3 regions of the Psychrobacillus sp. FSL W7-1457 genome follow, and region 2 is predicted to be linked to each of the others. Evidence: riboswitches for the same ligand, from Rfam matches in the RefSeq annotation. Region 2 holds a riboswitch; each other region holds the start of a gene.
What was found. A riboswitch is a leader RNA that binds a small molecule or an ion and turns the genes downstream of it on or off. The one in region 2 is predicted to bind S-adenosylmethionine.
Positions count from the first base shown of each region.

Region 1: linked by a shared signal. The riboswitch ahead of NSQ95_RS13585 (methionine ABC transporter ATP-binding protein) and the one ahead of metA (homoserine O-succinyltransferase) in region 2 are both predicted to bind S-adenosylmethionine.
Region 3: linked by a shared signal. The riboswitch ahead of metK (methionine adenosyltransferase) and the one ahead of metA (homoserine O-succinyltransferase) in region 2 are both predicted to bind S-adenosylmethionine.

Region 1 covers NZ_CP151993.1:2,767,935-2,774,216, forward strand. The annotation lists gene NSQ95_RS13575 (MetQ/NlpA family ABC transporter substrate-binding protein) at 1-320, opposite strand, end outside; gene NSQ95_RS13580 (methionine ABC transporter permease) at 334-1,002, opposite strand; gene NSQ95_RS13585 (methionine ABC transporter ATP-binding protein) at 995-2,020, opposite strand; SAM riboswitch class I at 2,112-2,216, opposite strand; gene NSQ95_RS13590 (thioredoxin family protein) at 2,256-2,576, opposite strand; gene NSQ95_RS13595 (toprim domain-containing protein) at 2,587-2,937, opposite strand; gene gcvH (glycine cleavage system protein GcvH) at 3,014-3,394, opposite strand; gene NSQ95_RS13605 (arsenate reductase family protein) at 3,468-3,830, opposite strand; gene NSQ95_RS13610 (acyl-CoA dehydrogenase family protein) at 4,067-5,848, opposite strand; gene NSQ95_RS13615 (acetyl-CoA C-acetyltransferase) at 5,934-6,282, opposite strand, start outside.
Region 2 covers NZ_CP151993.1:1,875,621-1,881,902, forward strand. The annotation lists gene NSQ95_RS08990 (RAxF-45 family protein) at 69-200, shown strand; gene abc-f (ABC-F type ribosomal protection protein) at 309-2,177, shown strand; SAM riboswitch class I at 2,262-2,365, shown strand; gene metA (homoserine O-succinyltransferase) at 2,511-3,419, shown strand; gene speD (adenosylmethionine decarboxylase) at 3,873-4,688, shown strand; gene NSQ95_RS09010 (DUF5694 domain-containing protein) at 4,931-5,647, shown strand; gene NSQ95_RS09015 (aminoglycoside phosphotransferase family protein) at 5,683-6,282, shown strand, end outside.
Region 3 covers NZ_CP151993.1:2,677,117-2,683,398, forward strand. The annotation lists gene NSQ95_RS13005 (hypothetical protein) at 1-75, shown strand, start outside; gene NSQ95_RS13010 (alpha/beta hydrolase) at 343-1,134, opposite strand; gene NSQ95_RS13015 (gamma carbonic anhydrase family protein) at 1,245-1,760, shown strand; gene metK (methionine adenosyltransferase) at 1,973-3,169, opposite strand; SAM riboswitch class I at 3,360-3,477, opposite strand; gene pckA (phosphoenolpyruvate carboxykinase (ATP)) at 3,695-5,281, shown strand; gene NSQ95_RS13030 (hypothetical protein) at 6,174-6,282, shown strand, end outside.

The DNA.
Region 1 (6,282 bases), 890 kb from region 2:
GGCTCGATATGGATGCCACCAGCATTTACGAAGTCATAGTCGAAATCATTCATTTGTGATTCTAGATAAGGAGCATGTTGAAAATAATTGGCATCTAGGTCGCCATTATTTAAGTCTTTATTTGGTAGTACGTAATCTTGGTACGTTTCAATTTGAAGCTCAATGCCTTGTTCTTCTAAAATAGGTACTACCTGCTCTAAAATTTCTGCGTGCGGTACGTTAGAGGCACCAACAACTAATTTGTCGCTATCCTCATCACCACAAGCAGCAAGCGTTAATGCACTAACAGATAATAAAACCCCAGCCAATAATTTTTTCATTTTCAATCTCTCCCTATCTTTTATCAATTTTTGTAGTAATAATATCGCCAATCCATTGTAGAATAAAGACGATGATTAATATTAAAATAGTAGCAATAAGCGTTACATCTCCGCGTCCACGTTGGAATCCATCTAAAAATGCTAGATTCCCAAGTCCTCCAGCTCCAATAATTCCCGCCATTGCTGTATAACCAACTAGTGATATACAAGTTACGGTAATACCAGATACTAAGGCTGGCATCGATTCTGGCAATAAAACCTTCCAAATGATTGTAGAGGTTTTAGCACCCATCGATTTAGCTGCCTCTAAAACACCCTTGTCGATTTCTCGTAGTGCGATTAAAACCATACGGGCATAAAATGGAGCCGCTCCAATTACTAATGCAGGGATGGCCGCATTCGGACCACGCATCGATCCCGTCAACAACGTTGTAAATGGTATCAACAAAATGATTAAAATAATAAACGGAATAGAACGAAAAATATTGACTACTCCACTGGTCAACCAGTTTGCTATTTTATTTGCCCATGCTTGGTGTGGGCTTGTCAAAAATAATAATAGTCCTAAAATTAGTCCAAAGATTGCTGTTAGGACTGTAGAAATTGCGGTCATATAAAGGGTTTCTATAGTGGCTTCCCACATTTTAGGCCAATCAACATTTGGAAATAACGATTCAATCATTGTTGATCACCTCAGTTTTAACTTTTTGCGAGTGGATAAATTGTATGGCATCTTCCACCGCTTGTTCATTTCCATCAATTTGCAGGATTAGTGTCCCGAACGCCCCACTTTTCGTATGAGAGATGTTCCCCTGGACAATATTTACCTCTAAATCGAACTGTTTGATTAATCTTGAAAGAATTGGTTGCTCTGTAGTATCTCCAACAAAAACGAGCTTAACTAGCTTGCCATTTGGATAAAGCTGAACTAAATTCTGTATCGTTTGTACAGGTTGGTTTGAATCAGAAATTTGAGAGACGAAACGCTTAGTAATAGGCTGTTGTGGCTTTTGGAATACCTCAAGCACATCTCCATCTTCTACAACTTGACCATTTTCCATAACCGCTACTCGGTTACAGATCTTTTGAATAACTTGCATCTCATGTGTGATTAACACAATGGTTAATCCTAATTTTTCATTAATGCTTACGAGCAAGTCTAAAATGGAGTCGGTTGTTTCAGGGTCAAGAGCCGATGTTGCCTCATCACAAAGCAATACCTCTGGACCATTAGCCAACGCTCTTGCAATTCCTACGCGTTGCTTTTGTCCTCCAGATAATTGAGATGGGTAAGAGTCTCCTCTTCCTTCCAATCCAACAAGGCTTAATAGCTCTTCTACTCTAGCTTTTCTTTTGTCCTTTGAGACACCTGCAATTTCTAAGGGAAATGCTATATTTTCAGCGACTGTTCGCGACCAAAGTAAATTGAAATGCTGGAAGATCATACTTACTTTTTGACGAAAGCTTCGAAGCTTATCCTCATTAATAGATGTAATTTCCTGGCCATTCACTGTAATATGGCCATCTGTTGGTTTTTCTAAACCGTTTAACAAGCGGATGAGCGTACTTTTACCCGCTCCGCTGTATCCAATAATCCCGAATATTTCTCCACGCTGTATGTCCAGATTTACACTGTCAACTGCAACGATTTCTCCTTGCTTCGTAATAAATCTTTTCGAAACTTCTTTTAAACTAATCAAGTAAACCTGACCACCTTTCCTAATAAAAAACCCCTTCTGCAAAAGAGCAGAAGGGGTGTATGTTATCTATTTAAAATAACGTTCATCCATTCTCTCATTTCCCAAAGCTATTGCTTTGCGTGACTTGGCACCATTTCACTTTCGTGACGGTTGCCGGGCTTCAAAGGGCACTTCCCTCCACCTCTCTTAATAAGAGCGACACTATTAAATTGTGTTTTCAACATAACGAATATTATCATAGGTTTCCATCTTCGTCAATAGCCTTTATTGTTTCCAATAAGTAAGGAACTGATTGAAAAGCATAGATTTTCTTTACCACTTTTCCTTGTTTTGTAATAAGAAGACAAGGTACGCTTTCAATTTCCTGTTCTATCGCCAAATCACCTAGAAAATTAATATTTGCTTGACCAATTGGATAGGTAACCATTTCTTTAATAACATTCATCATTTTACTTGCTACCTGACACGTTCCACACATAGGCGTATAGATGTAAAACAAGGTAAGTGTTGAATTGTTTTTAGCGCTATCCCATTGTTCTCTAGTCCATTCGTTCATACACATCATCCTAAGGTAAAAATTCTTTTTTCACCTTAATATTAACACGTTTTAATATAGATGCCAAAACCTTGACCGGAGTATTCGCAACTTCGCCATACGTAGGATTGGTATACAGGTGAATGGCCTCTGGATACTCCTTCCTAACAACCGAGCGAATTTGTTCTCCCGATTTATCTGCATCTAGAAAAGCATAAATCGGCAAGCCATCATAAGGGCTTAATAGCTCCTCCAATTTTACATCGGATATCGTTCCATTAGTACATATAATTTCTGGAGATTCATCGAGAAGGCTTAATAATTGCAGCTTATCAGACCTACCCTCAACGATAATTATTTTATCACTAAATACATGTGCCATTTAGCTTCTCTCCCAACTTATTGCCTTTCCTTTATTATATGAAAAAAACGCCGATTATTAACCGGCGTTTTCATTATTACTCTGCTATTAATTCTTCGTACTTCTCAGGAGATAATAAGCTGTCCACTTCTGATACGTCAGAAGGCTCAACCACGATCATCCATGCATTTTCATAAGGTGATTCATTAACAAATTCGGGGCTATCTTCTAGCTCAGTATTTACTTCTACTACTTTACCACTGATAGGTGCATATAGTTCTGAAACAGTTTTCACGGATTCAACACTACCAAAAGCGTCTCCTGCCTTGATATCATCGCCAACTTGTGGAAGTTCAACGAATACGATATCTCCAAGTTCAGATTGTGCAAAATGAGTAATTCCAATACGGACATTTCCGCCCTCATTTTTTACCCATTCATGTTCAGCTGAGTACTTAAAATCTTTAGGTACGCTCATAAATAAACCCCTCTCAAATAATTAATCCATTCTATTTAATATTCACATATTTTGATAGTAAATACAAGGTGCTTTAAGAGGTTTTCCACATGTCTTCAAACTGCTCTTCTTTAAAACCAAGCGTTAGCTTGTGTCCATCATATACAAGAGGTCGTTTAATCAATTTCCCATCCGAAGCAAGCAGCTCCAACTGCTCATCCTCCGACATAGTAGGAAGCTTGTCCTTCAATTGTAATTCACGATATTTTACGCCACTAGTATTGAAGAATTTTTTCAGCTCATTATCGCCTTGTGCCACCATTTCCTTTAATAGTTCCTTTGAAGGCGGTGCGTCAACGATATGATGGTTCTCAAATGGAATATTGTTATCTTTCAGCCATTTGCTTGCTTTGTTGCATGTACTACATTTTGGATATCCGTAAAATTGGATTGTCATTTATATCTCACCTTTTTCTTTTTATCATAATAATATTTTGTTACTCATGCAAGAGAGAACAGTGAAATGCTCTCTTCTTAACTTTAAAAATATTCTTGTTTTTGCTTAGCGGTGATAAATTCCCGTGAGCGGTCATAAATCTTGCTGAACGGTTATAAACTCATTCCCCTTCATGGTAATATCGTTTTTCGGACAAAAAAGTAGCCATCTGGAGTTCCAGATGGCCACTGCTATTATTAAACTACAAATTTTTCAGCTTCGATTAGCTTAACGGAAGCTTCGCGTTTTTTCTCGATTACATTGTATGGTGTGTAGCGTGTTAGCTTGCGAAGTGCAGAAAGCATCATGCGTAAGTTATCGCCATCAACTGAAGCAATTAGTGTTTCTTTTGCTGCTGCTTCGATTTCATTGAAAGCTTCTTGGCAGAAGATTTGAGTGTATAGAAGCTTTTGTGCTGCTTTTTCTTCTCCGCTGCGTGCGATTGCTTTTTCTGTACGAAGTACTGCTGATTCCATAGCGAAGATATTATTCGCAATGTTAGCAATGTGTACTAATACTTCTTGCTCTGCTTCTAATTTAGTCCCGAAGCGTTGAGCAGCCATACCAGCAGCTAAAATACCGATTTTCTTAGCGTTTGCCACTAGCACTTTTTCTTGTGCTAATGCTTCATCGCCAACTTCCTCTGGCATCATCATTAATAGCTCTTCTTGAAGTGCTTGAGCTTTTTGAAGAAGTGGTAATTCACCCTTCATTGCTTTTTTCAGGAATGTTCCTGGTACGATTAAACGGTTGATTTCGTTTGTACCTTCGAAAATACGGTTAATACGTGAGTCGCGGTAAATGCGCTCTACTTCATACTCTTGCATGAAGCCGTATCCACCATGTAATTGAACTGCTTCGTCAGCAATATAGTCTAGAACCTCAGACCCTACTACTTTGTTAATAGAGCATTCAATTGCATACTCAGCGATTGCAGCTGCAATTTTTGTTCCATCTTTTTGATCTTCTTCGCTCATTTGACTCATACGATCCTCGAAGTAACCAACTGTACGATATATTAAGCTTTCTGTCGCATATAGCTTAGAAGCCATAGTTGCCAGCTTTTGTTTAGTTAAGTTGAATGAAGAAATAGGCGTTTTGAATTGTTGACGTTGGTTAGAATAAGATATAGCAAGCTCTAATGCACGTTTAGAACCACCAATCGTACCTACACCTAATTTGTAACGACCTATGTTAAGAATGTTAAATGCAATAATGTGGCCACGACCGATTTCACCTAATAGGTTTTCAACAGGAACCTGTGCATCTTCTAAGATCAATGTACGAGTAGAAGATGATTTAATACCCATTTTCTTCTCTTCTGCACCTACAGATACTCCTGGGAATGTTCTTTCAACGATAAATGCAGAGAATTTGTCTCCGTCCACTTTTGCATAAACAACGAATACGTCTGCGAATCCTGCGTTAGTGATCCATTGTTTTTCACCATTAAGAACATAGTGAGTGCCTGCTGCGTTTAGTTTAGCAGTTGTTTTTGCTCCAAGAGCATCTGAACCTGAGCCTGGCTCCGTTAAAGCGTATGCCGAGATTTTTTCTCCAGATGCTGAGTTTGGAAGGTATTTTTTCTTTTGCTCTTCATTACCGAAAAGAACGATTGGAAGAGTACCGATTCCTACGTGTGCACCGTGAGTGATAGAGAAACCACCTGCTACTGATAACTTTTCAGCGATTAATGCAGAAGAGATTTTGTCTAATCCTAGACCATCATATGCCTCTGGAATATCAGCTGCTAAAAGACCTAAGTCACCAGCAGATTTCAATAAACGTACAGAGTGATCAAACTCATGATTTTCTAGGTTCTCCACAACAGGTAATACTTCGTTTTTTACATAGTCTTCTGCTGTTTTAGCAATCATTTTTTGCTCATCATTGAAATCCTCTGGTGTAAATACGCGGCTTGCCTCAATATCTTCTACTAAAAAGCTTCCACCTTTAATTGCATCTTGAACTTGTGTCATTTCCTTCTCCTCCTATTGTGTGTAAACGTTTGTTTAATTGATTGTGAAATGCGCCCTTCAATCAAAGCGCATTTCCCCCTTAAAATTAAAGAAGTTCAAATACTCCAGCTGCTCCCATGCCTCCACCGATACACATCGTTACAACACCGAATTGCTTCCCTTGTCTTCTAAGTTCGCTCATCATTTTTAGAGTTAAGATAGAACCAGTTGCTCCTAGTGGATGCCCTAAAGCAATCGCTCCACCATTTACATTTACTTTATCTAGGTCGATACCTAAATGACGAACGACTTGGATAGATTGAGAAGCGAAAGCTTCATTGATCTCCCAAAGGTCGATATCTTCAATAGATAGACCTGCAATTTTTAATGCTTTAGGTACCGCAACGATTGGTCCGATCCCCATTACGTCCGGAGCCACGCCCCCAACTGCGAAT
Region 2 (6,282 bases):
TTCACATTGTACGAAATAATGGAATATGTTAAAATAATCTTACATTAATGAACGGAGGTGAAGGAAGAATGAAAAACACTGTGAATGCACATGGATTTATATTGGAATTTTTATCCACATCATGTGCGATTACTCATGGATTTGCTACTAACGGGACCAGTCTGTCCTTTTTTAGACAATTACATGAAATTCACAGCTGATAAGCCATTCTTTCTGAACCACATTAGAAGACTGCTCGCTTATTCGAGCAGTCTTTTTGTATGCAGAAAAATGCTTCCAGCAATAATTTGGAGAGGAAGCGAAACATAATGATATGCAAAATACAGGAAATAAGTAAAATGCTTGGTGGGAATCTTATATTTGATGATCTGTCATTAGATATTAAAGTGGGGGACAAATTAGGAATAGTTGGACGAAATGGGAGTGGGAAAACAACGCTATTTAAGCTAATAGCAGGTATTGAAAAACCTGATCATGGAATAATCACTTTTAAAAAGGGGGCGAAAATAGGTTATTTAGCCCAAATTCCTACTTTTTCAGAAAGCGTTAAAGGAAAAGACCTGTTATATGATGCTTTCGAGGATACTATGCTACTACAGAAAAAGATGAGTATACTTGAAAACGAACTAGCAGTGGTAAATGCTGAGGCGATGGAAATACTTCTAAAGCAGTATGGAGACATACAGGAAAAATTCACGTTACAGGGCGGATATACGATTGATTCGGAAATTGATAAAGTAGTTGAAGGGCTAGAGCTAGGTGATTTTGTAGAACAGCCATTTTCAAGTTTAAGTGGTGGAGAGCAAACGAAAATAATGCTTGGACAGCTACTATTAACCAAACCAGACCTTTTACTGTTGGATGAGCCGACTAATCATTTGGATTTGTTTGCAATAGAGTGGTTAGAGGAGTATTTAGTTAGTTATACAGGTACAGTGGTTATTATTTCACATGACCGATATTTTTTAGATAAGGTAGTTACAAAAGTTGCAGATCTTGAGGATGGTATGCTTACGAAATATCATGGTAATTATTCTTCTTTTCTAATCGAAAAGGAAGAAAAACTTACTCGTGAATTTCAACAGTATGAGGAGCAACAAAAAAAGATAAAGAAAATGAGAGAAGCGATAAAAAGATTAAGGATATGGGCTAACCAAGCAGTTCCTCCAAATGCAAGTTTACACCGTCAAGCGAGGAATATGGAACGGGCATTAGAGCGGATGGAAAAGGTTCGTAAACCTCTAATAGACCCTAAGAAAATGAGTCTATCTTTTGATGCGGCACCCCGAAGCGGAAAAGAAGTTGTCATAATGGAAGAGGCTTTCAAAAGCTTTGGTGAAAAAATGTTATTAAACAGTGCAGAACTTCATGTACATTGGAAGGACCGTCTTGCAATCGTTGGTAGGAATGGAACCGGTAAAACTACCATTTTGAATATTCTCAGGGGAGTAGAGTTAATAGACTCGGGTGAAGCTCGATTTGGTAGTAATGTGCGCCAAGGATATCTTTCTCAACATTTCGAAATAACAGATCCCAAAGCTCGCTTAATAGATATTTTTAGAGCTGAAGTAAATGTGGCAGAAGGAGAGGCTCGACACATTTTAGCGAAGTTTATGTTCTACGGGGCGGATGTTTTTAAAAGAATTGCTGATTTAAGCGGAGGAGAAAGAATGCGACTCCGTCTTGCTCAGCTAATGCATCAAGATATAAATTGTCTCATATTAGATGAGCCAACGAATCATCTTGATATTGATTCACGAGAGGTATTAGAGGAAGCGCTAGATGATTTTACAGGGACTATTATTGCTGTATCTCACGATAGATATTTTCTAAATAAACTATTTCCAAGGACTGCTTGGCTAGAGCATGGCGTGCTTACCACATTTGAAGGCCCTTACGAATGGGCAAGGGAAAAATGGAATGAGTTTTGCTCGAAAGAAAATATTAGGAAAGAAATAATCGATCAGCCATTAAAAGAAACAACACCTGCCAAACAACAAAAGGAAATTCCTTTGGAAAAGCGAATAAGTGAGCTCGAAAATGTTATAGGTGAGCTAACAAAACAAATTAGCATAGAGAATGACTGGGAAAATTATGAGGCATTAAGCTTGGAAAAACTTCGGGTAGAGGAGCAATTGGAGCAATTATTAGAAAAATGGCTAGATTTAGCAGAATGACCCGAATACTTTGTAAAATGGGTTGATATAAGTAATAGAGCATGCTAATATAACTTATTAACGAATAATTTAAACAATTTAATATTCTTATCAAGAGAAGTGGAGGGATTAGGCCCTGTGATACTTCGGCAACCTCTGTTGTACAGAAAGGTGCTAATTCCTAACAAGACGATCTTGGAAGATAAGAGCTAGTTAGCAAATTCCTGCCTCTCTTTTCTTACATGGAAAGAGAGGTATTTATTTTAACAAATGCCTTGCTCCTGTTCGCTTTCCTACTTAGTTTGAGGCGAAATCACAGGTGCTCTTGCGCATTTCATTGGGAGGGGAAAGTCATTGCCTATCAATATTCCGAAACAATTACCTGCAGCTAAGCTGTTAAAAGAAGAAAAAATTTTTCTCATGGATCAAGAGCGTGCTTACAAGCAGGACATCCGTCCACTTAACATTATTATTTTTAATCTAATGCCTGAGAAGGAAAAAACGGAGCTTCAGCTATTAAGACTTCTGGGGAATACCCCTATACAAGTGAATATAACCTTTATGAATACAGCGACGCATGAATCCAAGAATGCCAGCAAAACCCATTTGGATACTTTCTACACGACATTTGATCAAATAAGAGAAAAAAAGTTTGATGGGATGATTATAACTGGTGCTCCAGTAGAACAGTTGCCATTTGAGGAGGTCGATTACTGGAATGAAATGAAGGAAATAATGGAATGGTCTAAATCCAATGTCACCTCCACCTTACATATTTGTTGGGGCGCGCAGGCTGCACTGTATTATCATTTTGGTATAGATAAATTCACACTTTCTCGTAAATGCTCGGGAGTGTATCGGCATATATTAACTGACCAAGTGGAGAATTTAATAAGAGGATTTAATGAAGAGTTTAATGCTCCCGTATCTCGTTACACTTCTGTATCTGAAGAAGAAATAGAAAAGCATGAGCGACTAACTATTTTATCCACTTCGGAGGAAGCAGGTGTGTTTCTTGTAAAATCGAACGACAATAAAATGGTGATGGTCACTGGTCATTTAGAGTATGATGCGCACACATTAGCAGAGGAATATCATAGAGACATAACTAAAGGAATAGATATTGAGATGCCCAAATACTATTTCCCAAATAATAATCCCTCTAATAAGCCATTAAATACATGGAGGGCACATACACATTTATTATTTTCTAATTGGTTGAATTACTATGTTTATCAGGCTACTCCTTATAAATGGGAGTAAATAGAAAAATTATATACGAGTCAATTTCATAAAAAGCATTTTAAAGATTAAAAGTGAACATTATAAATATTGATTGCAGCGGAGGGCGGAGACGTAAGTAGGGATGAGTGAGACAGATAAAGACGTTACAACCACGCGCGAAAGCGATGGGTGATGGCTTATCGCTCACTCCACGGAAAGCGTCCGCGATATGAGCGAAAATCAATTCTACTTTATTATTAAAAATCAGATAAATTTCATTGTTCTCTTTTAATTGTTCGTGTTTTTCTATACAAACAGGAATTTTGAAATTGACACATATAAACTCCTGTTTTAATATTCAGGAGTTTTTTATTGATTTTAGTTTTATTTATTCAAATATTAGGGAAGACAAAATGGAAGAGACATTGTATTTTGCTGATACACATATCTATAAAAGTATGATTTTCAATTATTGGAAGTGGGGTTATGTCTATGAGTTTGACACCAAAACAAAGAATCGAGTTACATGGTTTTAATAATTTGACGAAAACACTAAGCTTTAATATGTATGATATTTGTTATACAAGGACGAAGGAAGAAAGGGAAAAATATATTGAATACATTGATGAGCAATATAACGCTGAGCGTCTAACCAATATATTAACAAAAGTGTCCGAAATTATAGAAGCGAATATTTTAAACATAGCGCAACAGGACTACGAGCCACAAGGGGCAAGTGTGACTATTTTAGTGTCAGAAGGACCCGTGGATCAAACACCGATAGAATCATTTAAGCAATCCCCTGGGCCTATACCAGAGGTCGTTCTTGGTCATCTAGACAAAAGTCATATTACCGTTCATACGTATCCTGAATATCATCCAGATGAAGGGATTAGTACGTTTCGAGCAGACATAGACATTTCGACTTGCGGAGAAATATCTCCCTTAAAAGCTCTAAACTATCTAATACATTCCTTCGAAACCGATGTAATGGTCATGGATTACCGAGTGAGGGGATTCACGAGAGACGTGAAGGGTCATAAATTATTCATTGACCACGATATTAATTCCATTCAAAATTATATTCCGAATGCCTTGCAGGAATATTACCATATGATTGATGTGAATGTTTATCAGGAAAATATTTTTCATACCAAATGTAAGCTGAAACAATTTGATTTGAATAACTACCTCTTTGGTTACAAGGAAGACGAGCTATCCAATGATGAGAAAATCTCTATCACCAAAAAGCTTAAAACAGAAATGGATGAAATCTTTTACGCCAAAAACATGACACGAACCGAATAATATTAAGTTCTAAGTGTCATGTTAAATCGTTCAAAATGAAGATAAAATCATCCAGAATAGCAGAGCAATTCGCATAGAATTTGCTCTGTTTTTTATTTATCGTTTTCTTAGAAAGGCCTCAACCAATAATTTATCTATTTACCTTTATTCCTTTATATGGGAAAATAATAGAAAATTATGTTAACTCTGCGATGTATTAATGAAATTAATTTTATCGTATTGGGAGAGGATGGTAATAAAAAATGACCAAAATCATGATATTAGGGACATTTCATATGGGAAATACTTCTGATTTATACAATGTAGAAACGGACAACTTACGATCGACTAAAAGGCAAGGGGAGATAAGAAAAGTTGTAGATGCTATAAAAGAATTCCATCCTGACAAAATTGCTTTGGAAGTTGAAAAAGAAAAAAATCACTTATTAAACGAAGAGTATAATCAATATTTAAACAATGAACTAGAGCTAGCGATAGATGAAATACATCAGTTTGGTTTTCAGGCGGCAGCGGAGTTAAAACATGAAGAGGTATATGCGATAGATTGGATGGAGAACGTTGGGAATCGATCAATCGGAGAAGTTATGAAGTGGGCAGAAAAAGAACAAACAGAGGTTTTTCAATTAATTGATACTTATCGTTCCAAGCTCATACTCCCACTAGGTGAAAAAAGGATAGATGAGCTTATTATAAACCTCAACGAAGAGAAATACATAAAAAAGCAACATGAAATGTATATGCATATTGCTCGTATAGGTCGGGGGAGCGACTATGTGGGAATTGATTGGATGAGATGGTGGTATCAGCGAAATCTTATTTTGTTTGCTAACCTCGCCGATATCTCCTCTTCAAATGATCGGGTACTTTTGATAATAGGAGCAGCTCATGTCCATTTGGTAGCTCAATTTTTAAAAGAAAGTGGACTATTTGAAATTGTTTCGGTTGGTGAGTTTCTTTAGATTTGTATTAGCAACGATAGAAAGGAGGCAATCTTTTGAAAGTTAGTTTTGGTGAAATAAAAGAAAAAATCGTTTTACTTAAGCATTCTAAAAGTATTCAAGAGTTGTCAAAAGGATATTCCTCTGACCTGAAATTTATAGTTACGGATGAATTGGATAAAAAATATGTATTACGTCTTATGGAAATTAAATTGTATAAGAGAAAAAAGGAAGAATTTCAACTGCTCAATGAGCTTCGTCTATCACGCATTAAATGTCCCATGCCCGTAGAGATAGGGAGGATAGATGAATTAGGATTGTGTTATAACATCATGACTTATATAGAAGGAGAGGAAGCAAAAGATTATCTTCCTTATTTATCAGAGCAACAACAATATGAATTAGGGAAAGAGGCCGGGAAAGAGCTTTTTCGTATACATATGCTTCCTGCACCACTTAATTTGGAGAGCTGGCATATTAGATCAATTAAAAAACATAATAGATACCTAGAGCAATACAAAAGTTATAATTTAAGCTTTGAAAATATGGAGAGAGTCATTCATTTTATAGAGCAAAATAATGTATATTTGGAGAATCGTCCCAATCAATTCCAGCATGACGACTTTCATTTGGGAAATATCATTTTAAACAATCAG
Region 3 (6,282 bases), 800 kb from region 2:
ATTTTAATAAGCCTTCAAAATATTCATTTTACTTTAAAGAAGATACTAGAAGTTAACCAGAAGAAGATTGACTAACGGGTGCTTTCCAAAGTAAAATGAGCCAGGAGAAAAATATCCTTGCTCATTTTTTAAGTCTATTTAAAATCAAACTTTACCTTTAACATAGCCTTTTATTTCTAAGGTGGCTTTGTCCTAGCCTCATATTAATGTTTATAATATTTTTTTCAAATGATGGATTATTCGTTTGTATATTTTGAGGAATTGTAATTCAAATTATACATGTCCTTCGTTTCGTTTAAAGCATTTCTATTAGAACTTCAGTTTCTAGTGGTTAGTTAATTATTACACGATATAACCAATGGATCTTAATACATTATTAATGAAGGAATGAGAATAAGTAAATATTTCTTCTCTTTCTGGCTCTAGATACAAGTCATGAAAGCAATTCTTCCATTCCTTAAATTGATAATCCGATAACTCTTGTTTTTTCAGCCATACTTTAGCTGCAGTTGTATCCGTAATTTTATCTCTTTCCCCTGTCATCAATAGCAAAGGAACATTAGGAATAGATTCATGATATTGACTTACCGTTTTCATCTCATTTTCCAGCTCTTTATACCAGCCATGTGAAATTATTGTTCGATAATAAGGATCATCAACTAGATTTTGATAAGCGCCGTAGTTTCTAGTGAGTTCCTTGAGCTGAATATCATGGTTTATCTTTTGCTGCACGGAGATTTTAGCTAAAGTCTTCGTCCATTTAGATGGAAGCTTGTTTAACTGTAGCCATGGAGATGTCAAGATAACACCTGCATACTGGACCTCTATTTTATGTAACATTTTCATCACCAGGGTTGCCCCAAGACCATGTCCAATTATGAATATAGGAAGATCATAGGAAACTGCCACCTGTACTGCTTGTTTTATGTATTCTTTGTAAAGATCAAAAGATTCATCATGAATGGTTTTTGCTCTCACCAACTCCCCATGTCCTGGTAGATCTCCCATTACTATATGGCAATTAGAGCTTCTCAATTTTTCGATTAACCAAGCATAGCGTCTGTGATGTTCATAGGCACTATGAACAATTATTACTACTGCTTTTGCTTTTTCATCTGATTCCCATTTCCACATGTTCAACATACCTCATTTCTAAAACACTCTCCACGTACTATTTATTTCCTTCTTCCCATTTGTTTGATAGGATTAATTATATTCTAATAAAATAAAGGAGTGTGTCTATTTTGATTTATCCTTACAAAGATAAGAAACCTTCGATTGATGAATCAGTTTATATTGCTGATTATGTCACAATTACAGGGGATGTTACAATCGGACCAGAGACTACAATTTGGTTTAATACGGTAATTAGAGGGGACGTTGCCCCTACTGTGATCGGAAGTAGAGTAAGCATTCAAGATTTAAGTTGCCTACACCAAAGTCCCAATAACCCACTAATCATTGAAGATGAGGTCACTGTCGGCCATCAGGTCACTTTACATAGCTGCACAATACGTAAAGGTGCATTAATTGGCATGGGTTCCATTATATTAGATGGCGCTGAAATAGGTGAAGGTGCTTTTATTGGAGCAGGAAGCTTGGTTCCCCAAGGCAAAAAAATTCCACCTAATACGCTTGCTTTTGGAAGTCCAGCAAAGGTTATACGAGAACTAAATGAGGAAGATAAAAAAGATGTCCAACGAATTATTCATGAGTATGCTGAAAAAGGACAATATTATAAATCAGTAAAACCAATTTAAAATTTTTTAAGAAACTAAAGCATTCTTATATTTTATATAATTTATACCCATTAATCCATTATGAGTAAACGCACCCAATTATTAATCTCCTTTAAATACACTTAGTTTTCAGATCATCTGTATAAAAGTATAAAAAGAACAGAAGGTATTAAGAGATCAATCTCTTAATACCTTCTGTTTTTATAAGAGGCATTCTGTAATAGAAGACTCTTTTATAGACCAGCTTTTTGCTTTAATAGCTCTGCTTTGTCTGTTCTTTCCCATGGTGCATCAATATCTGTACGTCCAAAATGTCCGTAAGCAGCAGTTTGCTTGTAGATTGGGCGACGAAGGTCTAACATTTTAATAATGCCAGCTGGGCGAAGGTCAAATAGCTCACGGATATAAGTTACCAAATCTGCTTCGGATACTTTACCTGTTTCAAATGTATCAATAGCAATTGATACAGGCTGTGCTACACCGATTGCATAAGCAAGCTGTACCTCACAACGATCAGCAAGACCAGCTGCAACAATATTCTTTGCCACATAACGAGCTGCATAAGCTGCAGAACGGTCTACTTTTGTTGGATCCTTACCAGAGAAAGCTCCTCCTCCATGACGAGCATACCCACCGTAAGTATCTACGATAATTTTACGACCTGTCAAACCTGCATCCCCTTGTGGACCACCGATAACAAAGCGACCAGTCGGGTTGATAAAGTACTTTGTTTCGTCTGTTATTAAATTAGTAGGAACTACTGGTTTAATCACATGCTCTTTTAAATCTCTTTGAATTTGTTCTAACGTTACTTCCGGATGATGCTGTGTGGAAATAACAATCGTATCGATATGAACTGGATTGTTATTTTCGTCATATTCTACTGTTACTTGTGTTTTACCATCTGGTCGTAAGTAATCTAATGTTTCATCTTTACGAACCTCAGCTAATCGGCGAGCTAGTTTGTGGGCTAGGCTAATTGGAAGTGGCATAAGCTCTGGTGTTTCATTACAAGCATAGCCAAACATTAAACCTTGGTCCCCAGCTCCGATTGCTTCAATATCAGAATCAGACATCGAACCTTCTCGAGCTTCTAGTGCTTGGTCAACTCCCATAGCGATATCAACCGATTGCTCATCGATAGCTGTAAGAACTGCTGACGTTTCTGAGTCAAAACCATATTTAGCTCGCGTATATCCAATTTCTTGAATAGTAGCTCGCACTACTTTTGGAATGTCTACATAAGTAGAGGTTGTGATTTCTCCAGCAACTAAAACCAAACCTGTAGTAACTGTTGTTTCACAAGCTACACGAGCGTTTGGATCTTCCGTTAAAATCGCATCTAAGATAGCATCTGATATTTGGTCACAAATTTTATCTGGATGACCTTCTGTTACCGATTCCGATGTAAATAATCGTCTTTGTGTCAAAAAATTCCCTCCTATGTCCTGCGAGATTTCTCTCAGGAATTGATACGGTACTCATTCCCATGTCAAGCCTATAGTAAACTTGAAGCCGTTTCGGACTTGGCACACAAGGATTTAGGGCGATGTAATATAAAAAAACCTCTCACTCACGTAGTTACATGAGGAAAGGGATTAATATCATAAACACCTTTCACTCTTATCAATCAAGGAATTTCACCTTGTATCAGGTTTGGCACCTTTGTAACTTAAGTACAATTACAGGTTGCCGGGTTTCATAGGGCCTGAACCCCTCCACACGCTCGGAATAAGAGTATCCGTTCAATTCACCATCATACGTATATTAGCAAAATAAGTCAACAGGTAAATTTGTTATTTATTCACAATTACAAAAAAAAATCATTTTTTGAGCTTTAATTAGTGTAGACTATTTAGTTTAATGTGTTATACTATTTCACATATCAACGAAAAATCCTCTTTATGATGTTTCCGTGAAGAGCTAAAAACTTTAATAAAGGATGGTAATACTATATGAATTCAATCGATACTGTGAGCGAACTGAACGAATTGTTAGCTGGTAACAACATTAGCCTGCAATTATCAGTACCACAATTAGTGGAAAAAGCTACGTCAAGAGGAGAAGCAGTACTAACTTCCACTGGAGCTGTTAAAGCAGAGACGGGCAAATATACAGGACGTTCTCCAAAAGACAAGTATATTGTTGATGAACCTATCTCAAAAGACAAAATCGATTGGGGATCTGTAAACCAACCTATCTCATCTTCGCACTTTGAAGCATTATATTCAAAAGTTATGAACTATTTAAAGGAAAAAAATGAACTATTCGTCTTTAAAGGATACGCTGGAGCAGACAAGGATTCACGTTTAAGCATTCAAGTTATCAACGAATATGCTTGGCACAACCTTTTTGCTCATCAGTTATTCATTCGTCCTTCTGAAGAAGAATTGTTATCTCATAAAGCAGACTTCACTGTAATTAGTGCACCGAACTTCAAAGCAAATCCGGCTGTTGATGGAACTAATTCAGAAACGTTCATCATCGTATCCATGGAAAAACGCATCGTTTTAATCGGTGGTACGGAATACGCAGGAGAAATGAAAAAGTCTATATTCTCTATTATGAACTATTTATTGCCTGAACAAAATATTTTACCAATGCATTGCTCAGCTAACGTTGGAGAAAAAGGCGATGTAACATTGTTCTTTGGTCTTTCAGGTACTGGAAAAACTACCTTATCTGCTGATTCAGGAAGAAAACTAATTGGTGACGATGAGCATGGCTGGTCAGATAATGGCGTATTTAATATAGAAGGCGGTTGTTACGCAAAATGTATCGACCTAACAAGAGAAAATGAACCACAAATTTTTGACGCTATCAAATTTGGTACAGTTTTAGAAAACGTAGTTGTAGACCCTACTACTCGTACTGCTGATTATACTGATAGCTCTTTAACTGAAAATACTCGTGCAGCTTATCCAATTCAATATATAGATAATATTGTTGATCCATCTGTTGCTGGTCACCCAAATACAATCATCTTCTTAACTGCAGATGCATTTGGAGTGTTACCTCCAATCAGTAAGCTTACTAAAGAGCAAGCAATGTATCACTTCTTGAGTGGATTCACTTCTAAGCTTGCTGGTACAGAGCGTGGAATTACTTCTCCACAGCCTGCTTTCTCAACATGCTTCGGTTCTCCGTTCCTACCATTACATGCAACTGTGTATGCTGAAATGCTTGGTAAGAAAATCGATGAGCATGGAGCACAAGTATTCTTAGTAAACACTGGCTGGACTGGTGGAGAATATGGTGTAGGAAGCCGCATGAAGCTTTCTTACACGCGTACGATGGTTCGTGCTGCAATCGAAGGTAAATTAACTGATGTGGAAACAACTAAAGATGCAGTATTTGGATTAGATATTCCTACTAGCATTGACGGAGTTCCTTCTGAGGTATTAATCCCTCGTAACGCATGGGAAGATAAAGCTGCTTATGATCAAAAAGCGTCTGAGCTAGCTCAATCCTTCCGCGAAAACTTCAAAAAGTTTGGAACTGTCTCTGAAGAGATATCATTAAAAGGCGGTCCTACTGCTTAATACACTTTAAACTTAAGAAGCTAATACAATAAAGCCTACTTCTAAAAACGAAAAGCTCTGTCAATTTTACTCTGAATGTAAAATTGGCGGAGCTTTTTTTGATAAAAAAATGTTATAAATGTCTAATGGGTTTGTAGTTGGAAAGAAAACAACGAAAAACATAGTGCCGTTTAGATGTGTGTTATTTATTGTAAATTTTTATAAACAAAAGAAAATTATGTTAGAATGTATTTAAGATTGTAATTAATTTGGAGGTGAAATTAATCTAAGTTGACACTCTTAATAATTATTGGAGCTTTTTTAATGCCGATATTAGCTATTATTTTTTGTCTTAACCTAGTAACAATCATAAAAAAAGTAAAGAGCGACGAATCTACTACTAAAAATACATTTTGGATGACAACGTCTTTTATACTAATTGTATGGAGCATGTCTCTTAGCGCTATATTCAGCTTTACTACCAATCCCCAATAAGAATATCCTTTTAAACACCGGTACTAGCCTTTTTTAATAAAATGATAAAATATTTAAAGAAAAAAACGCTTAAATTCTGAGCGTTTTTACTGTTTTCATAAAGATATTGTTGAAATATATGCTGTTTAAGCCAATTATCCTCTATACTCAGCTAACTATTTCCTAGGAAATCCCCTCTCCTGCATCGCTTATGCTTGGACTCCGATCTTAAAGCTTAGCACTATATCTTAACTAGAATATTTTCAAAAGAGTTTGAAGAAACCAAAAGGCAGAGTATATACCAATAAATTAAATAAAAGGTTATTTATGTTTACACATTAATTACTCATAAAGACTCGTTAATGTAAGTGATCCTCTTAATAAGGGCAAGGATGTACACTAATCTCTTAAAATTTCACGAAAGATGGGAGTATCATAAATGAAAAAATGGTTGTTGCTAATGTTATTTTGCGTCACCTTAGGTCTATCTGCTTGTTCTCAAGGTGAAGAAGACACACTGAAATATTTGGGGGTTATTAGTGAGGGAA